3 regions of the Paenibacillus sp. SAFN-117 genome follow, and region 2 is predicted to be linked to each of the others. Evidence: riboswitches for the same ligand, from Rfam matches in the RefSeq annotation. Region 2 holds a riboswitch; each other region holds the start of a gene.
What was found. Region 2 has a riboswitch for cobalamin ahead of metE (5-methyltetrahydropteroyltriglutamate--homocysteine S-methyltransferase). Riboswitches for the same ligand answer to the same signal wherever they lie in the genome.

Region 1 (4,076 bases), on a different contig from region 2:
GTATTTTCCGCGGTCATTTCGATGTTCTGATTAGCAACGGTCATGAAATCATCAAGCGTAGTATCGTCAGCAAATTCCGATTTAGCGAATGGAACAGCAATCACGTACTTTTCTTTCACAAGGTTGGCTGCGCCCAGAATGGCCTGCGCGTTTAGCGAGTCATTCTCTTTCCAATCCTTAGGAACAGTAATTTGCACGCTCTCGTCCTTGCTCTTCAGCTCTTTCCCGTCCGCCGCAGGCTTCTGGCTGGCCGTCGGGGAAGCCGAAGGCTCGGTGGATGCCGTAGGACTTGGCGAAGGGTCGGTTGTTGTCGGTGGTTTGTTATCCGAACCGCATCCGGACAAAATTCCCGCTGTTAGGACGGTAGTTGCCAACAGCACGTTCCATTTTTTCTTCATCATCGTACTTAACTCAGCCTTCTTTCTATAAATTGATAAATTAACAACATTTAATACTTTACCTAAAACTGCAAAAAAAAGAAACAGTAAGTTTGAAAAAAGTTATGAAAAATTATTTAACGGCTCCCTGATTATGAATAATTTAGCAGAGGTGGAGACGGATGAATGGCAAAATGCAAGCGGATGTGCTATATGTAGTTTCGGGGCATGAAACGATCCCTGAAGCCGGGGCCGGACCAAGGAGCGGGCTATAGCCTTGCCAATGGGATGGATAAGGCTCCGGAACGGTATCCGTCAGGAATAAGAAGGCTGCAAAGCGGATGTCGGGTGACGGTCCGTTAGAAAAAACATCAGGATAGACAGGAGGAATTTAATGATAATGGGCTGGTTAGATCTATTTCGCAAATGGAGCAAAAGCAAAGAGCAAGTGACGGAGGAAGCTCATGAACCCGCAGAAGCACCGGTGAAGCAGGAGCAGGAGCAGGAGACGATCGTGAAGTCCAAAGAGGAATTCCCCGGCTTCGCTCCTGTATGGATGGTGGAACTTCTGTACCGGCACAAGCCAATTCTGAATCAAGAACGGTTATACGCAAAGATGCAGAAATATACCGGGGAAGCCAGGCTCGACGAACATGCTCCTAAGGGTGCGCGGGATCGGGATCCGGTCGTATCGGAGGCCCATTCCGGCGAGCGGACGCGGCAAGATTTCGAACCTCTCTTATTCTATCATTCCAACTATATGGTCCAATACCGCGATGGAGTCGTTCCTGCGCAAACTTGTATCTTACCCTCTGAGCGTCCGCCGGAAGCGGCCTTGTATGAAGCTGCACTGCAGCAATCGTGGCATTGGCCGGATGCCCGCCAAGTGGTCGGAGGCTGCCGTTATTCCTTGCTGCTGACCGATTTCTGCGCGGAAGGACTGAACTATAAAGAAAGATTGAAACTGTTTCAGAGCGCTCTGTGCGCTCTTCTGGAAACGGCGCCTTGCGAGGCCATCTATTGGAAAACAAGCGGCAAGCTCGTTCAGCCCGAGGAATATTTACGGGCAATTTCTGAAGGGGAATGGCTGCACGGGGCTATGAACGTGCGATTATACAAGGCGGAAGGGGACGGGACAGGCCAGCCGGAAATGCTCGTCGATACATGCGGTCTTGCCGCGATGGGGGTGCCTGACCTGCAGTGTCATTTTACCGGTCTTGATCCGAATGAAGTAGCCACCATACTCGTCGATCTCGCCTATTATTTGTATGAAAGGGGCGACATCATTCGAGACGGGGAAACGATCGGTTCCGCAGAGAGCCAGCGTTGGCGCTGCGAGCATCAGCACTCGTTAAATGAACCGCGAAGGCGTGTGATCGACCTCAACCCGGGTGAGCCTTATTCCGCAGGAGGGCAGCTTCATGGCCGTTAAAGAGACGGCTGGAATAGCAGGAGAATTATTTACCTCAACGGCGATGTCCGTTATGTAAATCTATGAAAATATAAATATGCCAAAATGCCTCTTGATTGTTACAGAGAAACATTGTATATTACGTTAGGAGACTATATTTAGTGTTCATCTTCGACGACAGATACTAGATATAGAGAGTTAACTGAATATAACAGATAGAGAAGAAGGTGTCAGATTTGACTTAATAGGGAATCCGGTGTGAATCCGGAGCTGTCCCCGCAACTGTAAGTGCGGATGAAATGAGCATACCACTGTATAGGCAGCGTCTTGGGGCGGGTCTATACGGGAAGGGCTCAAAGTAGGATGAAGCACAAAGCCAGTAGACCTGCCTTCTATCTCTGCAAGTTTCGCATCTTCGGGGAATGAGAGGTTGAAACGACACGGAGCAGAGCCCATTTTATGGCTCTGTAGCTTTCATGCTGTCGTTTTTGGCCCACCACCGGCGGATGGGCCATTTTTAATGCATTGGAAGTTCTAAATTCCGGGGCTTGGCGGAGTTAATTGCTGCCAGCCGGCATCCTGCTATCACATTTTACTTCAAAAGTGGATAGGTAGATTGCTATGGAACGACCCCGAACGTGGATGCCCATGGAGGTAGCTATGCTTATCGTATTTGACTCTAAGACAGGAAACGTGAAACGGTTCGTGAACAAATTGGAGCTGGAATGCGTTCAAATTACGGAAGGGTTAACCGTCGACCAGCCCTATGTGCTGATTACTTATACTACGGGTGTGGGGCAGGTTCCGCAGACGACCCTGAAATTTCTGGAGGAAAATAGCCGGTGGCTGCAAGGGGTTGCTTCCAGCGGCAATATGAACTGGGGAGCCCGTTACGGCTTGGCCGGAGACCGGGTGGCCGAGATGTACTCGGTGCCTTTGCTGATGAAATTCGAGCTGAGCGGCACGAACAAAGATGTCGAGCGATTTAAACAGGAGGTCAATCAAATTGTCCACGCAACTTTCCAATTGGATACAGCTTAATAATGAAATTATGGTGCTTAAGGACGGCAAATTCCAGTTTGACAAAGACCGGGAGGCGGCCCGAAGCTATTTTGTCGATTATGTGAATCAGAACACGGTTTTCTTCCATGATCTGAAAGAGAAGATCGATTATTTGATCGAGCACGACTATTATGAGAAAGAGCTGTTCGACAAATACGACTTTGCCGAAGTGAAGAGCTTGTATGAGGGGCTGTATGCCCGGAAGTTCCGCTTTCCGTCCTTTATGAGCGCTTTTAAATTTTACAACAATTACGCGATGAAGACGAATGACGGGACCAAGTTTCTGGAGCGGTATGAAGACCGGATTGCGGTCGTAGCGCTGTTCCTGGGCAACGGCGATATGCAAAAGGCGAGGGAATATGCGGATCTGCTGATTTCTCAGGAATATCAGCCGGCTACGCCCACGTTCCTGAACGCAGGCAAAAAGCGGCGCGGGGAGCTGGTCAGCTGCTTCCTGCTGGAAGTGGATGATTCGATGAACTCGATCGGATTCGCGATCAATTCGGCTCTGCAGTTAAGCAAGATCGGCGGCGGTGTCAGCCTCAATCTAAGCAAGATCCGTGCGGCCGACGAACAAATTAAAGGGCTGGACGGCAAAGCAAGCGGAGTTCTGCCGGTTATGAAGCTGTTCGAGGATGCCTTCTCCTATGCGAACCAATTGGGCCAGCGTGACGGCAGCGGGGTCGTTTACCTCAACCTGTTCCACGCCGATATCCATGAGTTTCTGGATACGAAGAAGATTAACAGCGATGAGAAAATCCGGATCAAGACGCTTTCCTTGGGCGTCGTTGCTCCTAATAAATTTTTCGAATTGGTGGAGCAGGATAAAGACATGTACCTGTTCTATCCGCATACGGTTTATCGTGAGTACGGAATGCATCTGGACGATATGGATATTACGGAAATGTACGACGAGCTGGTCAATAATCCGAATATCCGCAAGAAGAAAATCGTCGCCAGAGACCTCATCATAAAAATTGCGCAAATTCAGATGGAATCCGGCTACCCATACATAATGTTCGTCGATAACGCCAATGAATATCATGCCCTCAAAAAAATCGGCCGGGTGAAGTTTTCCAATCTGTGCAGCGAAATCGCCCAGCTTAGTGAAGTATCCACCATTAACGATTACGGGGTAGAGGATGACATCCATCGCGACATTTCCTGCAACCTGGGATCGCTGAATATTGTGAATGTGATGCAGAACAAGCGGATGAGGGATACGG
Region 2 (4,076 bases):
TCTCGCCGAAAAATTCCACCATATCGGTTCGTTCGAACTCCCCGTGTACGAGCACATCCAGGCCAATCTCCTCCTGAATGGCTATCCATTCGCGAATCTGTTCACGGATAAACCGGTCGTACTGCTCCTTCGTCCACTCACCTTTGCGCCACAGTCGTCTTCCCCTGCGAACCTCCGCCGTCTGGGGGAAGCTGCCGATCGTAGTCGTCGGCAGAAGCGGCAGATTAAAAGCCTTCTGCTGCTCCTTCCGGCGTTCCGCGAACGGCGTCCTTGTCTTCGCTGCAAGAATCGCCTCCGCCGGCTGACCGGCCCGAGCCGCTCTCAGAGGCGATGCCTTCAATGCCCGCAGAGCCTCACGGCTCGCTTGCAATCGAGTCTTCACCTCTTCCTGCTCCGCCCCCAGACATATCGCTTTTGCCAGAAGCGCAATTTCCTCCAGCTTCTCATCGGCGAAGGCCAGCGCATTCCTCAGCTCCGGGGGCAGCGCCGTCTCTGCCGCCAGGCTGATCGGCACATGCATCAGGCTGCAGGACGGCTGGATGATCATCCGCTCGTAAGGCACCTTGCGGGCGATGGATTCCAGCAGCTGCAGCCGGTCATCCAAATCGGTGCGCCATATATTCCGGCCATCTACAACACCCGCAGCGAGAAGCTTATCCTCCGGGAATCCATATTGCTCTAGAGCGTCCAAATGCCGGGTGCGGCCGGATACCAGATCCAGTCCGATCGCCTGTACCGGCAAGGCCACCAATTCCGAGTAACGCTCGGCGGAATCGAAGTAGGTTTGCAGCAGAAGCTTCAACCGGGGCGCCGCCGAATGAAGATAATGGTAGCTATCCCGAACGGCCTGCATTTCCTCGTCCGTCACCGACATAACCAAGGCCGGTTCATCCATCTGCAGCCACTGCACTCCTTCCTGCTCCAGCTCCTGCAGAAGCTGGGCATACGCCGGTAGCAGGCTCTGCATAACCTCCTGGAATCGAGTGCGGTCATATCCCTTGGACAGCTTCAGGAAGGTATAGGGACCGATCAGAACCGGCCGGCCTTCGATGCCCAGCTCTTCCTTCGCTTCCTTATAGAGGGCAAGAATCCGGTTATCTACAAGCGAAGGTGTGCGCTCGCCGAATTCCGGGACGATGTAATGATAGTTTGTAGTGAACCACTTCGTCATTTCGCAAGCTGCCGCCGAACGGTTGCCCCGTGCCATGGCAAAATAAGTTTCCAGCGGAACGGGGCCCCCCGTGTAATCGAACCGGTCCGGCACAAGCCCAAACATGGCGGCGGTATCCAGCATAGTGTCGTATAAAGTAAAATCGGCAACCGGAATCCAATCCAGCCCGGCTTCCCGCTGCTTGCGCAAGTGGTTAAGACGGATCTCCTTCATCGAAGCCAGCAGCTCTTCCTGTTCCAGCTTGCCTCCCCAATACGCCTCCAACTGCTTCTTCCATTCCCTGTTTTCGCCAATCCGCGGATAACCGAGGTTTCCGCTGGTCAGCCCATTTCTCTTCTCCGTATTCATCGTCTTCTTCTCCTCTCTCACTTTCAAATCCCTTCTAACGCGTATCCATGCAACAAAAAAAGGACATTCCCGCCTAAATGAAAAAGAATGAATGGCGAAAATGTCCCAGCTATGTCAGGTAACTGGACATTAATTAACACCCGCCTATCTCCCGTAGGTTTCATTTAGTGTTGTTGGAACAGGCAGGTCTCCTGGCTTCAAGATCATCATCACAAGCTGCCTTCCCGGTCTGTCGACCAGTGGCGTTCTTGCTGCGACTTCCTTGTTACAGTGGCGGGACCGCTTCGGACTTACACCGAATTCCCTTTTAAGCTTGCAAGGCATAGCCTACAAGCACCTATTCCCATTTATTCAATTGGAATAATGCGACTTGGTAATAACCATACAACAACTCGTATATATTATCAAGCTTAATCTTTCTAAGTGGTGTCCAGCCTGCAATAAAGCGGGAACACTCTCTCCAGCCTTATTGGCACTTTTCAAGTCTTCCTTCGTATGATACGTTAGTTTCAGTGAAAATCAAGGTCAGAAGGAGGTGCGCTGTGAACGCCATATCTTCTAAGACAGGCGGAATTGTTGTTATCGTAAGCGGCGGAAGCTTGGGGGACTGGGCCCTTCGCGAGATTGGACGCGGAGACATTCTGATTGGAGCAGACCGGGGAGCGGCCTTCCTGGTACAGCATGGGTACAGCCCGGATCTGGCGATCGGCGATTTCGATTCCGTTCGCCCCGAAGAGATCGGACGGATCCGTGAATCAAGCAAACGCTGGGTAGAATGTGATCCGGTCATGAAGGATTATACCGATACGGAGATGGCTTTCAACGAAGCGCTGGCTCTTCACCCGCAAGAAATCGTCCTGGTCGGCGTCATGGGTTCCCGTCTTGACCATTCCATGGCCAACCTTCAACTGCTGGCCAAAGGGCTGGAAGCCCGCGTTCCTTGCAAAATCGTGGATGCATATAACGAAATCACGCTTATAGACGATGAATGGATTGTCCATCGCAATGAATACGCCTATCTTTCCCTTATTCCTTTCACAGAAGAAGTAAGAGGCATCACCCTCGAAGGGTTTCTGTACCCGCTGTGTGACGCGCAGCTTAAGACCGGCCAGTCGTTAGGAATCAGCAATGTGCTGACCGCTGATACCGGTCGCATTACACTTACCGAAGGGAAGCTTCTGGTCATCCGCAGCAAGGAAGACTAGGCTTCCTTTTTCTCATCCCGGTAAACGGTTAAATTAACCGGATAATATGAACGACCTTTTCCTCTGCGGCAATTTTGATCAGGTGATTGTCCCGGTCGTAGACAATTTGACAGGAACCGAAGCTCATCGTCGGCTCCGCGCCCAAGCCATAAAAAATATCATCGGCTAATGTCGTTATACAATCCTTCCGCTCCTGCTCGTCCATCTCCCGCCAATCCTCTTCGCTCATCTCGAACAGCTCGTTGCAGTTTCTTACACCGGACATGGCTCCGGTCAATTCTTCAATAATCTCCTCATACTCTCGGCCGAATTTAACGCCCATTGAAGCAACATCCTTTCTTAACCGGCCCTTTTGCCAGATCCGGATTTTTATTCCTATTATAGACAGAATGAATAGTATTTATCGGTATTTATCGGATCCTTGAAAGCCTTATCCCCATTATAATCGATTTCGTCGAATCTGTTTCACCCATTTTTCTCTGCAGTCGCATGCAGGGAACTCTGTAAATCCCCACAACAGTGCAAAAAAACACAAAACACGCCATTCCCCCATGACGTGTCTTGTTACTTGTCCACCAATGATTGATGTCCGTTCAAATATTGTTTCAGCTTTTCTATCGCTCTCTTCTGAATGCGGGATACGCTCATCTGGGAGATTCCCAGCACCTGGGCGATACTCCTCTGCGATTGCCCTTCGTTAAAGACGAGCATCAGCACCTTCTTCTCTTCTTCCTTCAGAAGAAGCAGCGCTTCGTTCAGATCCAGCCTTTTCTCGACCATTCCGAAGTCGTCCGCATCACTGCCTATCAAATCACCGATGGTTGCGCTTCCTTCATCGTTAGCCAGAGGAGTATCCAACGAAACGTAATTATAGCATTCCCTTCCGGCCAGCACCTCAATCGTCTCCTCCGTCGTCAGCTCCAAGTATTCCGCAATTTCATCTACGTTCGGGGATCGCTCCAGCTTCATAGTCAACTCATCAACCGCCTGTTGAATCATCAGCCCTTTTTCCTTAATCCGCCGGGGAACTTGAATGTACCACGACTTGTCTCTTAAATAATTTTTCATATGTCCGATCAGACTCTTCATCGCATAGGCTTCAAATTGGATCCCGAGCGTGCTGTCGTACTGCTTGAAAAGTCGCAGCAAAGCCATCTGCCCAACCTGATACAAATCCTCATACAGGTCGGGGCGGTTCCGGGACATTTTCCCGGCGGCCATCTTGACAATAGGCTCGTAATGGAGCAGCAGGTCAGTCGCTATCTCGTTGTCTTCCGTCTGCTGGTATTGAAGTATAGCCGCTATTTTATTGTTGGGGTCTTGCGTGGCTTGCTCTGGCTTCATGCCAATTC
Region 3 (4,076 bases), on a different contig from region 2:
GAGCTCGGAGGAATTTGCCGAGAGGCTCCTGCGGGAAGCAAGGGTGGCTGCTGTGCCGGGCAATGTTTTCGGATTGGGAGGCGAAGGGTTCATTCGCTGCTCTTACGCCACGTCTGTAAGCCAATTGAATGAAGCGTTGGATCGGATAGGCAAGTTTTATGAGAAGCTGCGGAAGTAATAATTTTCCATGGGCCAGATTTCTTTTTGCGCCTAAATATGGTATTGTTTAAAGTAGAAGAAAAGCGTTATTCTTTCTCTTCATGCTACCAAAGGGGGAATGATTATGACTGCTGCTTACCTGAATTCGGCTCCGTATCACAACCTTTTGCTTCGGGAGAAGGATTCGCATTTAAGATGGGTGACCGAACCCGCCAAGCCATCTAACGCTCTGCTTGTTCTGGAAGAAGAGATTCGGGTTTTGCGCATGCAGATGGAGCAGATGTACATGGAAGAACCTTGTTTCAACAATTCCTCCATATTGGAGATTAGCAGACTGCTGGATAAGAAAATAAACTTATATCTGGAAATGATAAGAGCCGAGGGCTGATAAGCCCGGCTCTTTTTTTCCTGCTTAATGGACAGAAAGCGCCCCCATAGAGAGAGTATAATCTCGCTAAAACGATTTCTTCGGAACAGACTCTGTGCTATCATAGTTTTGATGCGACTTTAGTGGGGGGAGAAACGTTGAAAGCGAAGCTGGGAATAGCATGGAAGCTAATCGCGGTGCTAGTTTTGGTAGTGGTGCTGAGCGCCTGTGGAAGAGAGAGAGCGGATGTCACCATCTTCATTCTGCCGCCGGGGGGAATGGACTCCTCTGTAGCGGAAACATTGGAGAATTTCGTTCAGGACAAAGTAGGGGAAACCATGTCCGTGGATCTATTCTCCAGTCCGATCTTCGACCTTAACAAGCTGATGGTCGAAATCGCCGCCGGGGATAACGACATCATGGTTCTTCCGGAAGAGCAATTCAAGGTGTTTGCCGAACAGGGAGGCCTGCCGGGTATGGACGATCTGTTCCGTCCGGAGGATTATCCCGAAGGGGTGCTCGAAGCGCCGAATGACGAGGGCAAGCTTGAGAAAAAGCTGTACGGAGTACCGGTGAGCAAAACGGAATGGCTGCAATCCGTCGGCTACAAAGGGGCGGAAATGTATGCCTTTATCCACCCTCGGGCCAAGGATAAGGACAAGGCGGCGGAAGTGTTGAAGAAAATAATGGAATCCTAGCATAGTACGCAATTGTTTTTGAGCTGATAGATTCTGCGAAGTCATGCAGTATCGCATGTATCGTTGTAATCCGTTAACGGTAGATAATAATAGACTTGTAACTTGGGGGCGCTTCCCCTATAATCTTCTAAGAGAATATAGCTTGAATAATTGAATGGACATGTAATGCCTGCAGGTCCCGCGAACGCCATCCGCGTCCGGGTTAAAAGGGAAGCCGGTGCAAATCCGGCACGGTCCCGCCACTGTAAAATGGGAGAGTCTCATTAGGCCACTGTTGAATCCAACGGGAAGGCGAGATTTACCAACCCCATAAGTCAGGAGACCTGCCTGCAAGGTGAAGCTGAAGAAATCCTTCGAGGAAAAGGAAACCGGCTGATCAGGATGATGGGGTTCATTTGTTATCCCCTTGGATCGCTGCGCCATTATGCCCTCTATCGAACGGATGGAGGGCTTTTTTCATTTAAAGCGCGGCCAGAAAAAAGCAAGTCCCTGTTCATCAAATTTTACTGCATATAGCGGTTAGACCTTTAAAAGGATTGTCATAGAAGATTTCGTGAGTCATTTCACGATGTTCTTCTTAGGGCTGCATCATAGGTTCCGGGCGAACGGCCCGGGGGCACAGGGAAGTCATTCATCGTTTCAGGCTCTTTCTCAAAAAAAAGAATAGGCGCTGTAGACAAAAGGAGAGGAAGACAATGAGTCAAGGACGGACCGCAAAGCAGATGATGCGGACAATGACAGCTCTGCTTCTGATGGCCATGCTGGCTGTCGGGCTGCTGGGCTGCGGAGACAAGCAGCAGGACCCGAAGGGCATGAGCGATCCGGCTAAAGTGCAGGACGAGAAGGGTAAGGAAAATCAGGCGGATGGTGATAAGAAGCCTGATTCGGGGGATAAGTCTGACGATGGGAAAGCGAAAGCCGGACAAACCGAATATCCGATGAAAGTTACGGATGCTTCGGGGACGGAACTGACATTCGATAAAGCTCCTGAACGGATTGCTTCTCTGGCCCCGAGCGAGACGGAAACCTTGTTTGCGATAGGAGCGGGAGATCAGGTTGTCGGCGTGGATCAATGGAGCAACTACCCCGAGGAAGCGGCGGCGAAGCCGAAGATCGGTTCTTTGGAGACTAACCTGGAGGCTCTTCTGGCCACGGAACCGGACTTGGTGGTCGCTGCAAGCAGCAACAAAAAGGTCATTGATAAAATTCGCGAAATGAATGTTCCGGTCTATTTCTCCGCACCTAAAACTTTGGATGAAGTGATCGAAAAAATCGAGACGATGGGCCTCATCATGAACAAGCAGGAAGAGGCCAAGAAGGTGGCCGAGCAGATGAAGGCCGACCGGCAGAAAGTCGTAGACGCCGTCAAGGATGCACCGGCCAAGAAGGTCTACATGGAGTTCTCCCCGGGCTGGACCGTGGGGGAAGGGGAGTTCATGGATGAGCTGGTCAAGCTTGCCGGCGGAACGAATATAGCCGCAGGGGAGAAAGGCTGGTTCCCGATCGATCCGGAGAAGATCATTCAGGCTAATCCGGAAGTCATTCTGTATGCCGAAGGCGGAGGAATGGAATCGATTCTCGAAGAAATCAAGAAGCGTCCGGGTTGGGATCAAATCGATGCGGTCAAGAACGGAGCTCTATATCCGATTGATAAAGATATTATCAGCCGGGTAGGTCCGCGTTTGACGGAAGCGCTGCTTGAAGCGGCCAAGGCGATTCATCCGGATCTGGTGAAATAAGATGAAAGCGAAGCTGTTTGCTTATGGAGGAGGAGCCCTTATGCTCCTCCTGCTTTCCGTTACACTGAGCTTATCCTTCGGCTCGGCCCAAGTGCCGATAGGCGATGTGTGGAGGATTCTGTTCCATGCCATCCCGGGCATAGGAGATTCGATCCAGCCCGACTGGTCACCGTCCGATGAATCGATCATTCTGAAGGTCCGATTATCGAGAGTTGTGCTTGCCATCCTGGTAGGAGCATCGTTAGCCATAGCGGGGGCGGGCTTTCAAGCCGTACTGCGGAATCCGTTGGCTGATCCCTATACGCTTGGAGTCGCTTCAGGCGCCTCGGTGGGGGCGGCTTTCATCATTCTGTTCGGGCTGCAGACCTTTATCGGCCAATGGTCCATTCCGGTCGTTGCCTTTACTACCGGGATGACGACCCTGTTCATCGTTTACAAGCTGGCCAGCACCCAGGGGAAATCGCAGCTGGAAACCCTTATTTTATCCGGGGTGGTCGTGCAGGCTTTTCTCGGGGCATTCGTATCCTTCATGGTTTCGCTGTCCGGAGAGGTCGTGAACGAAATCCTATACTGGTTAATGGGCAGCCTCTCGATGCGGAACTGGGATTATTCCCTGCTGCTGCTGCCTTATTTGGGAGTCGTTGTGGTCATTCTGATCGGCTTCAGCCGGTCGCTGAATCTGCTGGCCCTGGGCGAACGTCAGGCAGCACACCTGGGAGTGCACGTGGAAAGGACCAAGCTGATCGTGCTGGTAGTCTCCACCTTGGTAACGGCAGCGGCGGTATCCGTATCGGGAGTCATCGGCTTCGTCGGACTGGTCGTGCCTCATCTGGTCCGTTTGATCGTAGGGCCCGATTACCGGATCATCATTCCCATCTCGACCATTGTCGGCGGTATTTATGTGCTGTGGGCCGATACGATAGCTAGAATCGCCCTGAGTCCGAGGGAGATCCCGCTCGGTGTAGTAACCGCCATTATCGGGGCGCCATTCTTTGCTTATCTGCTGAACAAGCATAAACATAAGAGCCGGGGGTGAATCCGATGATTGAAGTGAACGGTGTGAATAAAGCATATGGGAAAAAACAGGTGCTGCAGGATATCGGATTTCACGTT

Region 1: linked by a shared signal. The riboswitch ahead of nrdI (class Ib ribonucleoside-diphosphate reductase assembly flavoprotein NrdI) and the one ahead of metE (5-methyltetrahydropteroyltriglutamate--homocysteine S-methyltransferase) in region 2 are both predicted to bind cobalamin.
Region 3: linked by a shared signal. The riboswitch ahead of ACTHRH_RS14115 (ABC transporter substrate-binding protein) and the one ahead of metE (5-methyltetrahydropteroyltriglutamate--homocysteine S-methyltransferase) in region 2 are both predicted to bind cobalamin.

What each region holds. Positions count from the first base shown of each region.
Region 1 covers NZ_JBQCLK010000002.1:22,964-27,039, reverse strand. The annotation lists gene ACTHRH_RS02210 (PsbP-related protein) at 1-401, opposite strand, end outside; gene ACTHRH_RS02205 (DUF4261 domain-containing protein) at 778-1,809, shown strand; cobalamin riboswitch at 1,998-2,195, shown strand; gene nrdI (class Ib ribonucleoside-diphosphate reductase assembly flavoprotein NrdI) at 2,449-2,829, shown strand; gene nrdE (class 1b ribonucleoside-diphosphate reductase subunit alpha) at 2,762-4,076, shown strand, end outside.
Region 2 covers NZ_JBQCLK010000011.1:80,425-84,500, forward strand. The annotation lists gene metE (5-methyltetrahydropteroyltriglutamate--homocysteine S-methyltransferase) at 1-1,519, opposite strand, end outside; cobalamin riboswitch at 1,684-1,875, opposite strand; gene ACTHRH_RS09340 (thiamine diphosphokinase) at 2,062-2,724, shown strand; gene ACTHRH_RS09345 (hypothetical protein) at 2,753-3,046, opposite strand; gene ACTHRH_RS09350 (sigma-70 family RNA polymerase sigma factor) at 3,289-4,068, opposite strand; gene rsbW (anti-sigma B factor RsbW) at 4,065-4,076, opposite strand, start outside.
Region 3 covers NZ_JBQCLK010000020.1:805-4,880, reverse strand. The annotation lists gene ACTHRH_RS14130 (aminotransferase class I/II-fold pyridoxal phosphate-dependent enzyme) at 1-178, shown strand, start outside; gene ACTHRH_RS14125 (aspartyl-phosphate phosphatase Spo0E family protein) at 284-547, shown strand; gene ACTHRH_RS14120 (hypothetical protein) at 685-1,224, shown strand; cobalamin riboswitch at 1,382-1,569, shown strand; gene ACTHRH_RS14115 (ABC transporter substrate-binding protein) at 1,920-2,963, shown strand; gene ACTHRH_RS14110 (FecCD family ABC transporter permease) at 2,965-3,999, shown strand; gene ACTHRH_RS14105 (ABC transporter ATP-binding protein) at 4,005-4,076, shown strand, end outside.